One region of the Comamonas sp. Z1 genome, then DNA from elsewhere that is predicted to be linked to it. Evidence: predicted binding sites of a transcription regulator. Region 1 holds the regulator's gene; each other region holds the start of a gene.

Region 1 (4,097 bases):
CAGCCATTGGCGTTTTTGCAGGCCGAGCACGACAACTGGCTGCCCGCCGCCGACAGGCTTCGCTGCTGTGACCACACTGCAGGGGGCAGCACACATCACAAGACAATGGGGCCCACCCACGAGCCCCATGATCAAAGCAGTCCAGACCAGCGAAAACAACATGCGCTAGATGATGCGCGAAAAGCGGGCGCGGTTCCGGTCGGCCTGCAAATATCGGTCAAACAGCATGGCTACTCCGCGCACAAAAAACCAGCCCAGGCCAGTGACCTTGAAGCCCTCGGCGGACAGCTCGACCAAGCCGTTGCGCTGCATCTCTGCCAGCGCATCCAGCTCCGCAGCGAAGTATTCGCGGAAATTGATAAGCCAGGCCTGCTCCATGGGCTCATACAGGACGGAGCCCTGGCACATGATGGACATGATGACGGCTCTGCGCACCAGATCGTCACGTGAAAGTGCCAGTCCGCGCTGCACGGGCAACATGCCGCCATCGACGGCATCGTAATACTCTTCAAGAGTCTTGACGTTCTGGCTGTAGGTCGCGCCCACCTTGCCGATAGCCGATACGCCCAGTGCAATCAGATCGCAATCAGGCTGGGTGCTGTAGCCCTGAAAATTGCGATGCAGGCGCCCCTGGCGCTTGGCAATGGCCAAAGAGTCGTCAGGCAGCGCAAAGTGGTCCATGCCTACATAGACATAACCGCCATCCATGAATGCATCAATTGCGCCGGAGAGCATGTTCAGCTTGTCCTGCCCCATGGGCAGGTCTGCCGATTCGATGCGCCTTTGCGGCTTGAAGCGCTCGGGCAGATGCGCATAGGCATACAGTGCAATGCGATCGGGGCGCAGCTCATTGACCTGTGCCAGCGTGCGCGCAAAAGACTCGGGCGTCTGCCTGGGCAAACCGTAGATCAGGTCCACATTGATGGAGACAAAGCCCAGGCGGCGCGCCTCGGCCACCAGCGCAAATACTTGCTCGGCGGGCTGCTCGCGGTGCACCGCTTTCTGCACCGCGGGATCAAAGTCCTGCACGCCAAAGCTCAGGCGATTGAACCCCATGTCCTTGAGAGCTCTCAGCCGCTCGTTGCTGACGGTGCGCGGATCGACCTCGATGGAGTACTCGCCCGCGGGATCCAGCTTGAAATGTTCACGCATCAAGACCATCAGCTGCTGCAACTCGGCATCGCTGAAAAAGGTCGGTGTGCCTCCGCCCAGATGCAGCTGGCTTACGAGCTGGCCTTTGCCGCAATGCTCGGTATGCATGGCCAGCTCGCGGCTCAAGTAGTCCAGATACTCGGCAGCCTTCTCATGATGCTTGGTCACGATCTTGTTGCAGGCGCAGTAATAGCAAAGCGACTCACAGAACGGCACATGCACATAAACGGACAGGGGCAAAGCGCGCGAGCCAGAATGCGTCTTGCGCTGCTTGAGTGCCAGTATGTAGTCGTCTGCACCAAAAGCCTCAACAAAACGGTCGGCTGTTGGGAACGATGTGTAGCGTGGGCCGGGGATATCAAAGCGGCTCAGCAACTCAGGCGTGACTGCGGTCATAACTGGGAGTTAGGGTGCGCCCACACTCTGTATAGAGCAGATTTCAATGGAAATCAGATCCTGAAAATCATGCCCAAAATAGGCAAAAGCGCATGTTTTTGAACGAATACAGGCAATGTGCCCCAAGGCAATCACCCTGTCCTTGATGAAAATCAAGAGACCTCAAGGCAAGTGCTGCGACAATTTGATCCATCTCATCTTCAACCACGAGGTCAATGACCAGCGCGACTCTCCACTCCGTGTCTGTCTGCGCCGTTGCAAAAAGCCCATGAATCTTCAGACCATCAAAGCATCCTGCTCCAACTGCAATCTGCGTGAACTGTGCATGCCCATGGGCCTGGACGATGAACAAATGGAGCGCATTGACGAGATTGTGGCCACGCGCCGCAAGGTCAAGCGCGGCGGTCTGCTGTTTCGCAATGGCGAAGAGTTCACCTCGCTGTATGCCATACGAACCGGCTTCTTCAAGACCAGCGTGGCCACCGAAGACGGACGCGATCAGGTCACAGGCTTTCAGATGGCTGGCGAAATCATTGGTCTGGACGGCATCGTCAACGACCACCACACTTGTGATGCCGTGGCCCTGGAAGACGCCGAGGTTTGCGTCATGCCGTTTGACAAACTGGAGCAGCTCTCGCGCGAGGTCACTGCCCTGCAGAACCATGTGCACAAGGTCATGAGCCGCGAAATCGTGCGCGAGCATGGCGTGATGCTGCTGCTGGGCAGCATGCGTGCCGAAGAGCGCCTGGCGGCCTTTGTGTTGAACCTGGTCCAGCGCCTGTCGGCACGCGGCTTTTCCAAGTCGGAACTGGTGCTGCGCATGACGCGCGAAGAAATCGGCAGTTACCTGGGCCTCAAGCTCGAGACCGTGAGCCGCACTTTCTCCAAATTTGCAGAGGAAGGCATTGTGGAAGTCAAGCAGCGCCACCTGCGCATCCTGGATACCGAGGCGCTCAAACGCATCGTCAACAGCCAGCAATGCCAGAACTGAACCGAGTCGACAGACACTCTCAAGACAAAGCCCGCGGACAGCGGGCTTTTTTGTCTGTGCGAATTAATCGGGCAGAGGCTCGGAAACGATGCCGCCATTGAGATCGCTGACGGAGCGCCCCAGCATCACCGTCATCGCACCTCCGATCAGGGTCACGACCCAGAAGGCAAAAAAAGCGACCGTATAGATGGCCTGGCGCGACCAGTCCAGGGGGGAGCCCAGCCAGTGCACATCCAGCGGGTCCACAAAGGCGAAAACCACCATCTCCATGATTGCCGCCGCCAGAAAGGCCGGCCAAACAATCCACATCCAGCGTCGAGCATCCATCCTGATTCTCCTTGGGCTGTGGGCTTGGTCATATTTTGCACAACAGTGGTGACCGTTCATGCAGGACTGCGGGCATGCACCGTGGCGGGAAACCCTGAACCACTCTCTTTTCAGTAGCATCCTGCGCCATCTGGATATCAAAAAACCATTTGCTTCTACATCAACGTTAGGCAGAGCATGCGCAACACGCTCTGATTTTGATATCGGCAACAAAAAAGGCCGCAAAAGCGACCTTGGCGGAGCAAGCGCCGGAGCGCTCAGCGATCCAGCGGATGGTCCTTGGCTGGCGTGGCCGCATGATTGCGGCCGGTGACTGCTGGGGCCAGGCTTTTTTCACTTTCGCTCAGGCGCTGGTTGATTTCCATGCCATGGCGGTAGTAGTCAGGGTCAATCACGGGATCAGGCCTGCTCAGTGCGATGTATGCGGTGACAAAGCCGGCAATCACCACGATCACCGGGCCGGCGATGATGAGCCAGACATGGGCAAACTTCCACCAGGGCTTGCCGTCCTCGGGGTGGATGATCTTGGCCGTTTGCGAGACCTTGGCTTGTGCTGCCGACATGATGAAACCTCTTTCCAAAATTCTGACCACCCAGACACACACGGCAGGGTGGCATAAATTGTTGCCGATTGGCGGTGCCCTTGTCCGGCCTCCGTGATGGCTCACGAAGACCGTCAAGACCTGGCATTAACGCGGCACCAGGAACACCGTCTTCTCGGAAATACGCCCTGCTCCGGCAGTCACTGCATCCACATTGAAGTGTACGGGGTGCGAGCCGGGAGTTGCTGAGCCATACGGAATCTGCAGCCGCACCGCAATGCCGCGCGTCTCTGCAGGGCCAACGCTCACTTCCTGCTCGGATGCGACTTCCAGATTCTCCAGGCCCACGGCGCTGATACGGTAGCGCTGCTCGGACTCGGTGGCGTTCATGATCTGCAGACGGTAGACGTTCTCCAGCTTGCCGCCCGCCACGATGCGCGAAAGCGCAGCACGGTCGCGAATCACATCGACCTTGAGCGGCTCGCGCAGCACCAGACTGGCGATCATGGCAGCGCTGAGGGCCACCAGCACGGCCGAGTAGATCAGCACACGCGGGCGGAAAATGCGGCGAATCACCTGCACCTGCTTCCAGGCCTTGGCCACGGCATTCTGAGTGGTCAACCGGATCAGGCCACGCGGATACTCCATCTTGTCCATCACGGAGTTGCAGGCATCGACGCACAGACCGC
Region 2 (4,097 bases), 310 kb from region 1:
AGGAACCAGGTAGTTCATCAGACCGGTCACGAAGGGCATCGCCACGAAGAAGATCATGATCACGCCGTGGGCCGTGAAGATCTGGTCGTAGTGGTGAGGAGGCAGGTAGCCCATGTTGTCGCCGAAGGCCATGGACTGCTGCAGACGCATCATCACGGCATCGGCAAAGCCGCGCAGGAACATGACCAGACCGAGGATCATGTACATGATGCCGATCTTCTTGTGGTCGATGGAGGTGATCCAGTCGTTCCACAGCGGAGCCCAGAGGCGGAACTTGGTGATGCCGCCGACCACGACGAGGCCGCCAAGCACCACGGCAATAAAGGTCATGAGCACGATGGGCTCATGCGTCATGGGAATCTGGTCCCATGTGATACGGCCCAACAGCCAGTGGGAGGCCGGGGTTGTTGTTTCAGACATGTTGAGTCTCTTTTGTCGTATTGGAGCGGCTGAGCGCTGAGCGCATCCGCACCGTGAACTACTTATTGCTGTGCGACAGCTCCGGAGGCGGCGACTTCGTCGAGCAGGGCGACAACGCGGTCAGCGTCTTTGGAAGTGCAGACATCCAGGGGCAGGGTCACGCTGGAGGTCTTGCTGTGGTGTGCAGGTGGCCTGCCGCCGGCGGCGTCGATGGCCATCATCTCGTTCATGCACATCTTGCCGTCTTCCACGCAGCGGTTGAGGACCTTGTGGTACAGGCCTTCGTCCACGCTGGCGAAGCGTTCAACGGGGTTGCGCTCGCTGGGCTTGGCCAGATCGATATAGGCATCGCGTGTCAGAACCTTGCCTTCGGTCTTGGCCTTGGCAATCCACTGATCGAACTGCTCGTTTTCCAGACCGTGGAACTTGAAGGTCATGCCCGCAAAACCAGCGCCGCTGTAATGAGAGGACTTGCCGCCATAGACACCGGGCTTGTTGATCACTGCGTTCAGCTCGGTCTGCATGCCGGGCATGGTGTAGATCATGCCGGCCAGATCAGGAACGTAGAACGCGTTCATGGTGTGGGTGGAGGTCAACTTGAAGTGAATGGGGCGATCCACCGGGGCAGCCACTTCGTTGACGGTGGCAATGCCTTGCTCGGGGTAGAAGAACAGCCATTTCCAGTCCAGCGACACGACCTGGATCTCCAGAGGCTTGACGTTGGGGTCCAGAGCCTTGGTGGCGGAGATGCGGTCCAGGGGACGATAGGGGTCGAGCTTGTGGGTGCTGATCCAGGTAATGGCGCCCAAAGCGATGATGATGAGCAGGGGAACCGTCCAGATCACCAGCTCCAGCGCGGTGGAGTGGTGCCATTCGGGGTCGTACTTGGCTTCGGTGTTGGACTGGCGGTATTTCCAGGCAAACAGCAGCGTCAAAAAGATGACGGGGACGATGATGAGCAACATCAGCAAAGTGGCCGTAATGACCAGATCGCCTTGCTGCTTGGCGACATCGCCAGCTGGGTTGAGGACGACGGCCTTGCTGCAACCGGCGAGGGTTGCGGTCAAAGCGGCCGCTGAGAGCCACGCGGGCCCACGGATTTCCTTGATTTTTAACATGCTTTGGGCGTGACAAAGTCGCGCTTAGGTGTAAACGCGGATTACTGGATCTCGGCAAATGTAATACCAAACAGGGGCTTGTCCATTGGACATTTTGTCCAAGGTCAACAGCTTGGGATTGGAAATGCGCTATGCGACAAGGGTTTAGCGGCTTTGGCGTGTGGACAAACTTTGAGCTGGCAGGGCTTGAAATTGTCAAATCAGCCCTCAGAAACGGGGCCAGCACAGGGCTGGGCTGACAGTGTTCAGGGCAAAAACTCTATTGCAGCTGCACATGCTTGGGCGTAGAACGGAAAGCGTCCCCAGGACTGAAAAGTAAGACAAGGAGTTGTACCTTTATGACAAGCATGAACCCGTCCGTTGGTCTTACTCAGCAAGACTATGAGAACTCGGAAACCCTGGCCTACGCGGATACCGACGAGGATGTGACCCCCGGCGAGATTGCCGTGGGGGTGATCATCGGGCGCTCTTCCGAGTACTTTGACTTCTTCGTGTTCGGCATTGCCTGCGTGCTGGTGTTTCCTTCACTGCTGTTTCCCGATCTGTCCAAGCTCGATGGCACGCTGGCGGCATTTACCATTTTCTCGCTGGCCTTTGTGGCCCGTCCTGTCGGCACGGCGCTATCCATGGCCGTGCAGCGCCGCTGGGGGCGAGCCACCAAGCTCACTCTGGCCTTGTTGCTGCTGGGCGTCTGCACCGTGGGCATGACCTTCCTGCCCAGCTATGAAGTCGCTGGCATGAAAGCGGTCTGGGCGCTGGTGATCCTGCGCGTCGGGCAGGGCCTGGCTCTTGGCGGTACCTGGGACGGTCTGCCTTCGCTGCTGGCCATGTCGGCACCCAAGGACAAGCGCGGCTGGTATTCGATGATCGGGCAGTTGGGGGCTCCGCTGGGCTTCATCATTGCCGCAGCGCTGTTCGCCTATCTGTATTCGAGCCTGAGTGCCGACGATTTTCTCAGCTGGGGCTGGCGCTTCCCGTTCTGCGTTGCCTTTGCGATTAACGTGGTGGCCTTGTTTGCTCGTCTGCGCCTGGTTGTGGGCCAGTCCTATACACAGGCGCTGCAGGAGCGCGAACTGGAGCCTGTCAGCGTCACACGTTTGATGGCCAGCGAAGGCCGCAATGTGATGATCGGCGCATTCGCGGCGCTGGCCAGCTTTGCACTGTTCCATCTGGTCACCGTGTTCCCGCTGTCCTGGATCTCGATGTACTCGAATCAGTCGGTGACCGATGTATTGGTGGTGCAGATCATCGGCGCACTTCTGGCGGGGATGGCCATCATGCTCTCTGGCTGGCTGGCCGACCGTGTGGGCCGCCGCAATACGCTGGGCACCATGGCTTGTCTGATCGGCATCTTCAGTTTCCTGGCGCCCTGGCTGCTGGGCAGCGGTACGGTGGGAAACAATGTCTTCATCATTGTGGGCTTCATCCTTCTGGGATTGTCCTACGGGCAGGCATCGGGTACCGTGACCTCCAACTTCTCGCCTCACTTCCGCTACACCGGTGCGGCCTTGTCCACCGATATGGCATGGTTGATCGGCGCGGCGTTCGCTCCGTTGGTGGCCTTGGGTGTCTCGGCAAAGTTCGGCCTGGTGGCTCTGGGTATCTATCTGCTGTCGGGCGCCTTGTGCACGCTGGCGGCCCTGGGCATCAACCGTGCCATCGAGGCGCGCGACCAATAAGAAGTCAGTGAACTTCCCTGAAAAACGCCCGGTGCTTGCATCGGGCGTTTTTCTTGATACCAGAGGACATGAAAAAGCCGCCTGCAAGAGGCGGCTTTTTATCGATTGGAAGACGGATCAGTCCAGAGCCAGACCGGCCTTCTTGATGACATCACCGAAACGCTTGCTCTCGGAGGCCATGAAGGCCTTGAACTCGGCAGGCGTGGGATTGAAGGATTCGTAGCCGAAGGCTGCGAACTTGTCCTTGACGTCCTGCCCTGTCAGTGCCTGGCGCACATCGGTGCGGATCTTTTCGATCACGGCGGGGGGTGTACCGGGGCGCACGGCCAGGGCGTTCCAGCCGATGGCAGTGAAGTCCTTGGGGCCGCCCGATTCGGACACCGTGGGCACGTTCTCGAAGCCGGCAATACGGCTGGGAGCTGCCACGGCCAGGAAGCGCAGCTTGCCGCCACGCACCAGCGGGCCTGCCGTGCCCAGGGAGCCCAGGGCAAAAGTCAGCTCGCCATTGGCAACGCCCTGGTACAGCTGGCTGGTTTCCTTGTAGATCACATGCTCCATCTTGGTGCCGGTCTGGTTTTCCAGCAGGGCCGAGCCCAGGTGAACAGGGTTGCCCACGGACCAGGAGCCGTAGTTCAGCTTGCCGGGGTGCGCCTTGGCGTCGGCAATCAGGTCGCCGATGGTCTTGTAAGGGCTGTTGACGGGCACGCAGACAAAGAAGAAGTTGCGGAACAAGGGCATCAGGATTTCGAAGTCCTTGTTCAAGTCATAGGGCAGCTTCTTGAACAGGTGGGGGTAGGCGGCGATATGGACGTTGTCCAGCTGGATCATGTCCGTACCGTCGGTGGCGCCGCGCTTGAATTCATTGATGGCGATGAAGCCG
Region 3 (4,097 bases), on a different contig from region 1:
CATCGGTTTTGATCCGCAGATTTCCGGCAATGTGCTGATTCGCATTGCCGTGGGCGAGGACACGCCGGTCACGCCGGCCACCTACGCCCAGCTCGGCTATCAGGGAGTGACGGGGCTGGCCCATATCCAGCTCGACGATGACAGCAAGTCTTCGCAACCGCTCAAGCCCGGGCCCAGCGGCCTGCCGCGCCTGCCCATGAAGTCATCGCCGCTGAACATGCTGGCCGACCAGGGGCCGGTGCTGCTGGAGCGGGTTGACGAAATTTCACGCCGCCTCAATTCCATGCTGGGTGAGGACAACCAGAAGCGGGTGAGCGTGGCGCTCGACAATATCGCTGCCGCATCCGGCGGGATCAAGGATCTGGCCGAGACCATGAACAAGACGGCCAAGGACTTTCCACAGATCACGGCAGATGCGCACCAGACCCTGCAGTCCCTTACCAAGGCCGGCAATGCCGCCACGGGCGTGGCGACCGATCTGCAGCAGACCGTGCGCAAGGTCAATGCCCCCGATGGCCCGCTGCAGCAGATTGCCGAGGGCACGCAGGCCCTGTCGCAGGCGGCCGAGTCGCTGGGGCGCAGCACCTTGCCGCGCATGAACGGCGCGGCCGACGATGTCTCGCGCGCCGCGCGCAGCATGGGCGCGGCCGCGGGCCGCTTCAATGACAACCCGCAATCCGTCATCTACGGCCAGGGAATGGGCTTGCCAGGCCCCGGCGAGGCCGGTTTCGTGGCTCCGGCCAAGTGAAGAAGCAACAAGGACACGACTTGCGCCAATTCGGATCGGGCAGGCAGCTTTTCGATGGAAATGCCTGCTACTCATTCTGACTGGCCTAAGTCCCAAAGGAATCAATATGGCAGACACAAAGATTTCACTCACCGGCCGCGGAGCATGGCGATTGCTGGGCGCTTCTTCCCTGGTACTGGCGCTCGCCGCCTGCTCGGGCCTGCCCACGGCACCCACGCAACCGGTGCGATATGACCTGGGCATGGCCGACCTGGCAGTGCCGGCCGCGAATGCGGCCGCACCCTCCGTGGCGCCGGTACCGCTGGTGCTGGCCGAAGTCCAGGCGCCGGGGTTGCCCGAGGGCCTGACGGCCATGTTCTACCGTCTGAACTACAGCGACAGCCAGCAACTGCGTGCCTACCAGAACGCGCGCTGGAGCCTGCCTCCCGCTCAGATGGTGGAGCAGCGCCTGCGCATGCGCCTGGGGCTGGAGCGCCCCGTGCTTTCGGGCAAGGATAATGTCCGCCCCCTGCAGGCCGACAAGCGCTCGATTGCGCAGCTGCGCGTGACGGTGGACGAGTTCAGCCAGGTCTTCGACAACGCCAGCAACAGCCGTGCGTTGCTGCGCCTGAGCGCCAGCCTGATCGGTGCCGGCGAGAGTGCAGGCAACCAGTTGCTGGGCCAGAAGGTGTTCACGGTCGAAGTTCCGGCTGCCTCAGCCGACGCAGCCGGCGGTGCCCAGGCCATGGCACGCGCCGTGGACGAGGCGGCTGCCCAGCTCAGCCGCTGGTTGCAGGGTTACGGGCGCTAGGGCCCGACCAGTCCCAGGCATTTCCGCTCCCAAAGCCCTGCCATGCAGGGCTTTGTTGATTCCGGGCAAGTCCTGCCTACTCGCGCGCAGCTGCTTTGCTGATGTGGGTCAATGGCCGGGCCGGGCCTTGTTCTTAAGCTGCCAGTTCCTCAACCTCGCACAAGGAACTGCCATGGCCAGCCTCGAATGGAATGCCGCTCTCATCCTGGATTTTCCCGTCATGGACGCGGTGCATGAAGAGTTCGTCACCCTGCTGGCCCAGGTGGAAGCTGCGGGCGACGAGCAGCTGTGCGCGCTCTGGGACGAGCTGATTGCCCATACCCAGCAGCACTTCGATCAGGAAGACCGCTGGATGCAGACCACGGGCTTTGCCACGGGCAACTGCCACAGCCAGCAGCACAAGGTGGTGCTGGCCGTGCTGCGCGAGGGGGCGGTCAAGGGCGGGCAGGGCGATCTGGCCACGATCCGCCATATGGCGGCCGAGCTGGGTCCGTGGTTCAGCCACCATGCGCAGAACATGGATGCCGCCCTGGCCCTGCACATGCGCCGCGCGGGCTTTGACCCGGTGACCGGCGCGGTGCTGGTGCCCGAGGCTTTGCCTGCGGAGCCGATCACCGGCTGCGGTGGTGCCTGTGGTGAAGCTGAAAAAATGGAAGTGGTAACTGCCTGAAACTGGCACGCGATAAGGCGAGAGACAGCGAGCAAGAGCCGCCGCGCAGCGAAGCTGCCGTCCCCCTTGGGGGAAGCGGCGCAGCCGCTCAGGGGGTCAAGGGTATATTGCCGGGGAGGCCAGGATGGGGAAGATCTTGATCAGGCCTCCCGCCATCACCTCGATGGCCAGCGCTGCCAGAATCAGGCCCATGAGCCGGGTCATCACATTGATGCCGGTCTTGCCCAGCACACGGGCAATCGGGTGGGCCAATGAAAAGCAGACCATGATGGCAGCGGCCACCACCACGCCATAACCGACCAGTGCCACATGCTGCCAGATGGTGCGCGCCTGATCGGCATAGATCACCACGGTGGACATGGCGGCAGGCCCGGTCAGCAGCGGAATGGTCAGCGGTACGACGGCAATGCTGTTGCCCTCGGCGGCCTTCTCGACGCCGGCTGCCAGCGTGGCATTGTTGGGGCGGTCTTCGGCGGGGCGGGCGTTGAGCATGTTCATCGCACTGATCAGCAGCAGCAGGCCGCCGCCGACTTGAAAGCTTTGCAGCGAGATATTGAAGAACTGCAGAATCTGCAGTCCCAGCAGGGCGCAGACCGCAATCACGCAGAAGGCGGCAAAGGCGGCGGTGCGAATCGTCTGCCAGCGCTGCTCGGCGTCGAAGCCGGCCGTGTAGTGGATGAAGAACGGGACGATGGCCAGCGGGTTGATGATGGCGACCAGGGTGATCAGCGGCTTGATATCCATTACAGCTCGCCTCCTGGCATGGGGGGCTTCTTGCGACTGTCGGCCTTTTGTGGGGCTGAGATAGCTTGCATCAACACTCCTGTGAAAAAATGGCCGAATCATCGACGCGGCATCAGCCATTACAGCATTGCTGGCGGCCGCGTCGCGGATTTCCCTTTTGAACCATGTTAAGGAGCTTCGCAATGGGCAGCTTTGTTGAACTGACAGCCGTGGATGGCGCAAAAACCCCGGCTTATGTGGCCATGCCCGAGGGCCAGGCACGCGGTGCCATCGTGGTACTGCAGGAGATCTTCGGCGTGAATTCGCATATCCGCTCCGTGGCAGACCGCTACGCAGCCCAGGGCTATGTGGCCGTGGCGCCCGCCATGTTTGCCCGCGTCAAGCCCGATGTGGAGCTGGGTTACAGCGAAGAAGACATGAAGGCCGGCTTTGCGCTCAAGACCGCAGTGGAAGCCCTGCCTGAGCCTGGAGCGCTGCGCGATGTGGAAGCGGCCGTGGCCTATGCGGCGACTCTGGTGCCTGGCGGCAAGATCGGCGTGGTGGGCTTTTGCTGGGGCGGCCTCATGACCTGGCGCTCGGCTTGCAATCTGGCCAGCGTCTCGGCTGCAGTCTGCTACTACGGCGGCGGCATGACGGGCGAACTGGAAGCCAGCCGTCTGGCGCTGTGCCCGGTGCTGGCCCATTTCGGCAGCAAGGATCACTACATCTCGCTGGAGTCCGTCGAAGCCTTCAAGAAGGCCCAGCCCAAGGTGGAAGTCCATGTCTATGAAGCCGACCATGGCTTCAACTGCGACCAGCGCGGCTCCTACAACGAAGCCGCTGCAGCGTTGGCAGGTGAGCGCACTCTGGCCTTCTTCGCCCAGCATCTGGGTTGATATAAAAACAATAGCTGCTTGTGCTTTATATATAAGCGCAAGCAGCTGTTTTTATCTAAAGCCCGTTGCCGCTGGGCGGTCCCCCATCAGAGACATCAAGCAAGCGCCGCCGCGCAGCGAGGATGTCGTCCCCCTTGGGGGAAGGCGCGGAAGCGCCTCAGGGGGTCATTCTTTTTCTTCGCTTTCCAGATAGCGGCGGCGCCAGAAATAGGCCACCAGCACCACGGTGATGATCACCATGGCCACCAGGGCCCAGATGAAGCCGTCCTT

The links. Region 1 encodes FNR, which switches genes on or off when oxygen is low (the NO sensors DNR and NnrR bind a similar motif). Its sites were predicted from a motif close to TTGATNNNNATCAA; they were not measured.
Region 2: a site for FNR is predicted at 1,633-1,646, ahead of cyoA (ubiquinol oxidase subunit II). Genes of this name have one in related genera too.
Region 3: a site for FNR is predicted at 1,637-1,650, ahead of FSY45_RS15360 (hemerythrin domain-containing protein). Genes of this name have one in related genera too.

Annotation. Positions count from the first base shown of each region.
Region 1 is NZ_VOQT01000001.1:486,834-490,930, forward strand. It holds gene FSY45_RS02155 (sulfite exporter TauE/SafE family protein) at 1-162, opposite strand, end outside; gene hemN (oxygen-independent coproporphyrinogen III oxidase) at 166-1,548, opposite strand; gene fnr (fumarate/nitrate reduction transcriptional regulator Fnr) at 1,817-2,539, shown strand; gene FSY45_RS02170 (hypothetical protein) at 2,603-2,866, opposite strand; gene FSY45_RS02175 (FixH family protein) at 3,124-3,429, opposite strand; gene ccoG (cytochrome c oxidase accessory protein CcoG) at 3,556-4,097, opposite strand, start outside.
Region 2 is NZ_VOQT01000001.1:179,361-183,457, reverse strand. It holds gene cyoB (cytochrome o ubiquinol oxidase subunit I) at 1-420, opposite strand, end outside; gene cyoA (ubiquinol oxidase subunit II) at 483-1,538, opposite strand; gene FSY45_RS00825 (MFS transporter) at 1,877-3,217, shown strand; gene FSY45_RS00820 (tripartite tricarboxylate transporter substrate binding protein) at 3,335-4,097, opposite strand, start outside.
Region 3 is NZ_VOQT01000008.1:41,762-45,858, forward strand. It holds gene FSY45_RS15350 (MlaD family protein) at 1-748, shown strand, start outside; gene FSY45_RS15355 (ABC-type transport auxiliary lipoprotein family protein) at 855-1,538, shown strand; gene FSY45_RS15360 (hemerythrin domain-containing protein) at 1,711-2,208, shown strand; gene FSY45_RS15365 (MarC family protein) at 2,305-2,952, opposite strand; gene FSY45_RS15370 (dienelactone hydrolase family protein) at 3,135-3,827, shown strand; gene FSY45_RS15375 (magnesium transporter CorA family protein) at 3,993-4,097, opposite strand, start outside.